2 regions of the Sporosarcina sp. GW1-11 genome follow, and region 1 is predicted to be linked to the other one. Evidence: riboswitches for the same ligand, from Rfam matches in the RefSeq annotation. Region 1 holds a riboswitch; the other holds the start of a gene.
What was found. A riboswitch is a leader RNA that binds a small molecule or an ion and turns the genes downstream of it on or off. The one in region 1 is predicted to bind lysine.

Region 1 (4,436 bases):
TAAGAAATTCTGTAGTACTCGCGGTGAAAACTGTGAGGAATACATTGTTAATACGACCATGATCGTAGAAAACGTTACCGTAGTCATCGTTAGTAGCGCTCCTGAAATTGTTCCAAGAATCGTTTGCGCCAAATCTACTGACGTCCGTAAATATGTTGGAATATACGCTTTTACTTCATCGTTGTATGTCGTGTCTATTAGTACCATCCCAATCGCTAAAAAAGAGGCTAGAACAGTATAGACGCTAGGAATGAACCAAATACTCTCCAGTACCTTCGTAATATATCGTTTAAGCATCGCATCGTTCCCCCCTTATTAAAAGATAACTGACTATGAACTACCCGTTATTTCATATAAAGAAACAACCTCTCACTAGTAGTTGGTATATTATCTATTTTATCTAACCTAACTCACCTCTCCAAATATTCCATTTTACGAAAATGTCATTCAACCTAAAAATATTACAATGTCCCTCCAACACATCATTCCAAAGTTACTTTTAAATATCACAACCTGGATTCACGAAGTTTCTAACTAAGCACAAATCTCGCCGTTCAATTACTTGAAGGGCGAGATTTGTCTATAGAGATTTTCATTTTTCTTCCTTGTCATACGATTCTTTTTTTACTGCCCAGTCCATAATTGCTCGAAAGACTTTATTGAATTCATAGCCTAAAGGAGTCAACTCATATTCCACTTTTTTAGGCGTTTCTGTAATGATATACTTTACAACCAGATTTTCTGTTTCCAAATCCTTTAATCGTTCTGACAATAGCCGATCAGAAATCCCGTCAATCGCATGAAGCAATTCGTGATAACGCTTTGGGCCAGCCAATAATTGATAGACAATAATCCCCGTCCAACGTTTCCCAATAAACTCAATCGCACGTCGATACGTTTGACATGACGATTCTGTGCATGACTCTTGTGAGTTGCTGTTCATATGGAAAAACCTCCTCCGTTACTATTCTTTATCTTACCATAAATAAAATGATCGCTTACATTTTTCCGAATTCACTGGAATAAAAGCTATAACGTCCTCCGTGAATCTACATAAAGTAGTCTATTTCTACAATTTTTAAAAGAAGTTTTTCAATTTCCGGTTGCTATTCTGTCAAACAACAGGTAAAGTAGTGGTAATTAAACAATCACTTATTTCGAAAAATTCCGAAGTAAGGATAGAGGCGCAAAAACCATCAGTACACAATCAGAGGATGATGAGATCCTGCGAAGAATGTGGAAAGGGGAATTTGCCGAAGTGGAGAGAGTCTCATTATTCTCAAAGCTGGTTCTGGGCTGAATAAGTACAGGATTGTCATATAGGAAACTATATGGAGGGCTATCTTATGCAGAGAAATAATTTATTATTTCAAAGCAGCAACGAGCCCTCGTTGCTGCTTTTTGCGTTCAATTATCTACCGCCCTCCACCCTCTTATGTTTTTTAATAAAAAGATAGGAAGTGGAGAACAATGAATTTTGGACAAATCGTAACAGCAATGGTAACTCCTTTTAACGAGCAGGGAGACATCGACTTCGAAGCAACACGTCAGTTAATTAATCATTTAATCGCTAATGGATCGGACGCACTTGTCGTTGCAGGTACGACAGGCGAATCACCTACATTAACGAACGGCGAAAAGGTTGAATTATTCCAATTCACCGTAGAAGTAGTCGCTGGCAGAGTTCCCGTAATTGCTGGAACAGGTTCAAACAATACGAGAGAATCTATTGAATTAACAAAGCAAGCTGAACTAGCAGGCGTCGACGGCATCATGCTCGTCACACCTTATTACAATAAACCTTGTCAAGAAGGCTTATACCAACACTTTAAGACCATCGCAGAAACGACTGCTTTACCAGTGATGCTATATAATATTCCAGGACGCAGTGCTATCAACATGGAGCCAGATACAATTATTCGTCTTGCTGACGTACCAAACATCGTCACAGTAAAAGAAGCTAGCGGTAATCTCGATGCAATGGCTGAAATTATCGAACGCGCGCCTGAAGGCTTTTCTTTATACAGCGGTGATGACGGACTTACACTTCCTGTACTCGCAATTGGCGGCGCGGGAGTCGTTTCCGTTTCCGCACACGTGGTTGGTAACGAAATGCAGTCGATGATCAATAACTTTAAAAACGGTAATCTTGCGCAAGCTGCTAAAGAACACCGTCAATTATTGCCGATTATTAAAGCTATGTTTGCTGCACCGAATCCATCCCCTGTTAAAGCTGCTTTGAATTTGCAAGGGGTAGCGGTTGGCGGTGTACGTTTGCCAATTATTGCTTTACCGGAGGATCAGATAGAAGCTTTGAAATTGGTATTGCCTTTGAGTAAGGAAGTTAGTTTTTAAGATTTCATAAATTAAAAGGTCCTGATTTTATTTTTTTAATAAAATTAGGACCTTTTATAATGGTGAGGATAACTATTCAGACTATTATTCTTGTGCCCGATAAAAAAGTATTCTTCGTTCTCTTCATTTAAATGAATAAATTCATAATTCCAAACTTAGAATTTAATCCCTTCTAAAAAAATTGTAAAATCCAGTTCAACGGCCTCTTCGATTTTGTATATAGAGCTCTTTTTTAGGAGGATACATCTTTTCTAATTTTTTCCGTATCATCGGACTGCTAGCAAGTAAAACGCTAGTATAAATTCCGTGGTAAGATAGACGGTAACAGGAGGTCCAGTTATGAAAATAATCGCAGTACTTTCATTGTTTTTCGGAGTCATTCTAACCATTGTCGGCATGCTCCCTTTCATCTTCCCCCATCCAGTTTGTGATGGATGTCAGAATTCAGGCCCCGAAAACTTTTGGGAATTGATTCTGATGCTTTCCTATGACGGAAAGAGATGGTATTTGATTGGTGGACTTGCTTTTTTATTGCTTGTTGCTTCCTTGTTGAGCAACTATAGAATAAATGATTCGGAGGAATAAATATGGGGTTGTTTTTAGCTGGAATCGGCTTTATTTCAATTATTATAGGATTTATAGGGTTTGTTATTTTATTCATTATGAAAAAGCCTAAGAAGGCCGCTGTCATACTAGTAGTGGTAGGTATCGTACTGTTTATAATTGGTGCAATCATTACCCCACTAGATGAACTTGGGGAACAAGATCAACCTGAGGAAGCAGTAGAAGGTCAAAAGAACGTGATTGAAACAGAGAAACAAGAAACAACGCCGGTTATTTTACCAGCCAGTATTGAGAAGACAGTACAAGAAGCCAAACCTGTCGTAGAACAACCAACAGCAGTAGATCCACCCACAAAGTCGAGTGGTACAACCAATTTACTTGCAGTGACACTCGTACAGATTATTGACGGCGATACGATCAAAATTATGTACAACGGAAAAGAGCAAAACGTTCGATATTTATTGATCGACACACCTGAAACGAATCATCCACAACTAGGCAAGCAGCCATTTGGGGATGAAGCAAAGCAACGAAATATTGAGTTAATACATAGCGGTAAGTTAGAAATCGAATTCGATATAGGACAGCGCTACGACAAGTATGACCGTCTACTTGCTTATATTTATGTAGATGGGAAAAGCGTTCAAGAGACATTACTAGAAGAAGGATTAGCGCGCGTTGCATATGTCTATCCACCGAACATACGATATTTAGACACGTATGAAAAAGCACAAGCAAAAGCTAAAGAACAAAAGCTTGGTATTTGGTCCATAGAAAATTATGCAACGGATACTGGATTTAATACAGATAAAGTAGCGAATGAAAAACCGGTTACGCCGAAAGCAGAAAAAACCACTCCGGAACGAGCAGCCCCTGTTCAACAACCTGTCGTTGCACCTGTGCCTCAAGCTATTGAAACAGAATGGTTCCAGAATTGTACTGAGCTTAGAAAGAAATATCCTAATGGAGTTCCAGCAGGTCATCCTGCGTATCAATCCAAGATGGATCGTGACGGCGATAACTTTGCGTGTGAGCAATGATTTACTAGAATGAAAAAGCGAGGAAAAGCTATGGTGCATAGTCTTTCCTCGCTTTATCTCTGTGGCATAAATTCATGGCCTATCATCTTATTAAAAATGTCTTTGTGAGAAAGTTTTCTCACAACAATCTAAAAATCTCCTGAAATTCCAAAGCATCGTGCTCACGATTAAAGCCAATAGAAAAATCAAGAAGATATTTTTTAATTTCCTCATAGTCATTTTCAACTGAAAGCAATGCATAAAATAAATAAAATATACTAATACCCGCTGACACTAACGTGGTTTCTTTGCTATCTTCTCTTTTAAAAGCATGAGCGATTTTAATGATTTTAGAACTATTTTGCTTTACCGCATTGTCCAACTCAGTAATCTTATCTATAGAAAAGTACTCCAGTTTTTCTATTAAAGAAGAGACGTCATTGTTGATCTCCTCTTCTATAATCGTATAATTAAGAATTTCAGCAATCTCATGGTCTA
Region 2 (4,436 bases), on a different contig from region 1:
ACTTATCTACATCTGGTTTGAAGAATGCATCCAAACCTACCATCGCTCCATCAAGTGTAATCGCACGGATCACGACGAATAAAAAGAGAATAAATAGGACAGGAATAAATATTCGATTTGCAAGCTCGATCCCTCTTTTAACTCCGCCTAGCAAGATGATGTAACAAATGACCCAAACGAGTAGTAAAGGAAGAGCTACGCCTCCAACTAATCCGCCAACATCTCCTGGATTATCTGCTAATTTTAGGACATCCCCGAAGAAAAAGTCTTGTGGCTTATCGCCCCACGATAAACTAAATGAATAAATCGTGTACTTCATTGCCCATGCAATGATAACCGCGTAGTAAGTAGAAATAACGAAGGATACGAAAATCCCCCACCAACCTAGAAACTCTGTCTTCCTTCCATTTAATCGGAAGAAAGAAAGTGGTGCCGATCCACGATACTTATGACCGATTGTGAACTCCATGATAAGAATAGGTATTCCGGCTGTTAAAAGTGCAAATAAATACGGGATGAAAAATGCGCCGCCGCCATTCTCATATGCAACATACGGAAAGCGCCAAATATTACCTAGTCCGATTGCCGAACCAACTGCAGCCAATATAAAACCGGCTCTCGTTCCCCACTGTGAACGATTTTCCATACACCTTTCTCCTCTCTTTTTGTTATTTTACAAAACTTATCACCATTTTATTTATTCTGACAACTCGAGTTCTGTATATTTAGTATAAACAGGTGATTCATAGATGTCAAAACAAATTTAGACTAAGAATGATGTGCACACCACTCTTAGTCTACTGTTGTAATTTTATATTGTACTGGCTTCGCTTCGTTTTCCTTTTATACTCCAGAACGTAAATAATACTATTAAGACAATAATAACTGCTACTAATCCAATCCACACAGAACCTGTTAACCCAAGAACGAAGTACCCTGTAGTCGCCACACTTGCCGCAACTAATGCATATGGCAATTGAGTCGCTACGTGATCCATATGATTACAGCCTGCTCCTGTAGACGAAAGAATCGTTGTATCTGAAATCGGTGAACAGTGATCGCCAAATACCGCTCCAGCTAGCACCGCTGCTAATGCTGGTAATAATAGCTCTGGTGCCGCGTTCACCATGATCGTACCTGCAATCGGCATCAGTATTCCAAATGAACCCCAAGATGTTCCCGTAGAGAATGCCATCAGCCCAGCTAATATAAAAATCAGGACTGGTAAGAATGCTACTGGAATATTTAATCGTTCCACGGTTTGTGATAAGAATAATCCCGTATCTAGCGTAGCAATTAATTCCGTTAACCCCCATGCGAAAATTAAAATTAGAATCGCTGGCATCATCGCTCTCAATCCGCTAACAAACGCGCGGCCCATCCACGAAGCACTCGCTGTTTCATTATCCTTCATTTGAGCTACATATAATAGCATCGCAAGCAGAGTCGCTGTGACGCCACCTACTACTAATGACTTTGGTACGTCCGTATTTTCGAAAATAGCCCAAATATCGAATACGCCTGCTTCTTTATAGCCTGTGAAAATCATCATACCTAGCGTCACAAAGATTAACGTCACGATCGGCAACACTAAATCACGTACTTTTCCGTGCGTATGTTCAGGAAACTCTTCCTTTAATTGACCTGGAATTTCTTTTGCCGGATCAAATAATTCACCTTCTTTGTTTGCACGATCTTCATGCTTCTTCATTTCAAAGAAGTCATTATTCGTCCAAGCGAAGAAGAATACTATCGATAATGTCGCAATGACGTAGAAATTCATCGGTGCCATCATGATAAACGCCGTCAACGGTGAATAGCTAACCGCTGCGGTTGTTCCTAGAATGATTGCCAATTGTCCAATCAAGAATGCCCCCCAGCTCGAAATCGGTGACACTACACAAATTGGCGCAGATGTAGAATCAATAAAATAGGCCAATTTCGCACGTGAAATCTTGTGTTGATCTGTAATTGGTCGTGCAATCTGTCCGACCGCAAGTGCATTAAAGTAATCATCTACGAAAATCGCAATTCCTAGAATCATCGTCAGCAACTTCGCACCACGTTTCGTCCGAATGCGTGTAACAGCCCAGCGCGCAAATGCCGCACTTCCTCCCGACAAACTAACGAATGCTGTAATCACTCCAAGTAGCAATAAAAATAGCATGATGAATATATTATACGTATTTAGGCCATCATCCCAAAACGAAATTGTCATCGCCGTCCAAACGCCCTTTAATGTTTCTGTTGGGGCAAATTCAGCGATGAGTAAAGCGGCTGTAAGAATCCCAGCGCCTAAAGATAATAACACTCTCCTCGTCACCAACACCATCACAATGGCGACTACAGGAGGTAATATGGAAACCCATGTTCCAATCATAGTAATTCCTCCTTTTTCTAGTTGCAGATTCTATCGAACATGTAAAAAGGTCAAACGAAAGCCGACTCCAACAAGTTGTAACTAACGAGTAGGAGTCGGCTGTGCAGTGCATCTGCATATCATCAATGTGTGCGGATCATCTGGCGGTTGTAGCTCTCCATACATTATCGCTGTATGACAGTGCCATTCCTCTTCGAAATGACCCCAACTTGGGAAGTGGACCCTTCCCAAACTTCGGCATCGCTTCCTTTCACTCGCGGTCTTAGACGTCACTCTCTCGCAAATTACTTATAAACTATGCAGCCTCTACGGTAGTCTCGATATTCTTCTAGTAACAAGTGTAGCAATAATCGACATTGTACACAACACTCATTTACTCCAGATCCTGCAATGGTACTTCGATCTGTGCAGGCAACTGCTCCCCTTTCGAATAAATTTGTGGAACTTTTCCTCTGATTAATCCTATAGCTACTGGAATCCTTTGCTCTACGACACTTTTACTCGTTGCGAGCGGTACGATAATCTGGACATTAACTTGGATAATGACATTGACTTCTACATGTGCATTATTAATACCAAATTCAGTGATTTTCGTATCTACTGTAGCATGGACATCACCGACGACATGGAAGCGAATGGGTATTTTCGGACCTAAATTACCGATCAACGGAATATTCGTCGCTTGCCCGAGTGGAACGAAGAAAACAATTCCTTGACCTTTTGCTGTCATATCAGGGTTATATTCTAACTCTCCAAGTGGTGGTAACATATCTAACTCCCCACCTTCCGCACGTTCTAAATGATCTTCCACTAATTGATGAATTTCAGCCATCACATGACCAATAATATCTGCATTAAACTTCGTTGTGACAGTATCTTTCGAGTCATCCGGCACGTTTTCTATAATGTCATTGACGTCATAAACACTTGTCGAACGCGATTTAATTGCTTGGCTAATGACGTGACTCGCTATTTTCTGTGTTTGTACTTCCGCATATTGTGTATAAATAGGAGTCAGCTGTTTATTGACTATATAAAAAAACAAGGCCACTGCCACAAAAATAGTTGGAATGATAAAACGCAGGATATTTTTCGCCTGACGATTTTTTCTCGGTCGTTGGTGATTAGTATAAAACCGCATAAAAACGCCTCCTGCTTCACTTTATGCGAAGCGGGAGGCGTACATTCTGTTATTCATTGAAATATTTTTTTCCATACCAGCCAAGTATATCACGAATCATTTCGGGCATGATATATTGTTTTGGCGCTTCTTTCAACAGCGGAAAGAAGTAGCCGAATGTGAACATATCAAGTGTTGCGAGTGAATAGTTTTCACCAGGTTTTACTAGCCGATTGCCCGCAAATAATTGTCCTTCATAATTGCGGAATAAATGTTCATGTATCATGCTGCCCATGAACGTTCCACGAAAACCGAGACCTTTAATTTCAAGCTCTGTCCATTTCGGATTGAGTGATTGTTCATAGATTTCTAGTAAATCCGCACCGTCCAATTGTACGATACATGGATTAATCGGATGTGGCAGTAATGAATGTAAACTGCCTTTCGTTACCCAACCTTCGTCTAAACTACCAAGGAAAATCCCCGCATTGAAAAGCGCACAATCGGCTTTCGTATAAGCAAGTAGCGCACGTCCGAAAAATGAAGACAATGGGCTATCTCCTGTTAGACGTTGGGCTAGTGGTGATGGATTATAAAATACCGGCACCTGTAATGCTTGATCACCCGCTGTGATATAGCTGTTGATTTCTTTCACATCTTCTACCGTTCGCTCCATTGTGTCGGTAGGAAATACTTCCGCTTCCATATGGACGACTTGATTTGTTAAGCGATCAATATCCACTCGTATATGCCCAACGTATTGACCGAACTTTCCTGTTGCTGCAATGAGTGTATCATCTGACCATTCACCCGTTTGCAGAAGGTGATGTGTGTGTCCACCTAAAATAATATCTAGTTCAGGACATTCAGCAGCGAGCAGACGATCTTCATTGATACCTAAATGCGACAGACAAACGATAACGTCCACTTCTAGCC

Region 2: another riboswitch for lysine. It lies ahead of ORD22_RS11880 (Na+/H+ antiporter NhaC family protein); the one in region 1 lies ahead of dapA (4-hydroxy-tetrahydrodipicolinate synthase).

What each region holds. Positions count from the first base shown of each region.
Region 1 covers NZ_JAPMIW010000014.1:67,749-72,184, forward strand. The annotation lists gene ORD22_RS10285 (DUF2254 domain-containing protein) at 1-297, opposite strand, end outside; gene ORD22_RS10290 (winged helix-turn-helix transcriptional regulator) at 593-943, opposite strand; lysine riboswitch at 1,172-1,350, shown strand; gene dapA (4-hydroxy-tetrahydrodipicolinate synthase) at 1,471-2,355, shown strand; gene ORD22_RS10300 (hypothetical protein) at 2,695-2,940, shown strand; gene ORD22_RS10305 (thermonuclease family protein) at 2,943-3,959, shown strand; gene ORD22_RS10310 (hypothetical protein) at 4,078-4,436, opposite strand, start outside.
Region 2 covers NZ_JAPMIW010000020.1:14,070-18,505, reverse strand. The annotation lists gene ORD22_RS11885 (sodium-dependent transporter) at 1-646, opposite strand, end outside; gene ORD22_RS11880 (Na+/H+ antiporter NhaC family protein) at 812-2,380, opposite strand; lysine riboswitch at 2,523-2,697, opposite strand; gene yunB (sporulation protein YunB) at 2,754-3,521, opposite strand; gene ORD22_RS11870 (bifunctional metallophosphatase/5'-nucleotidase) at 3,571-4,436, opposite strand, start outside.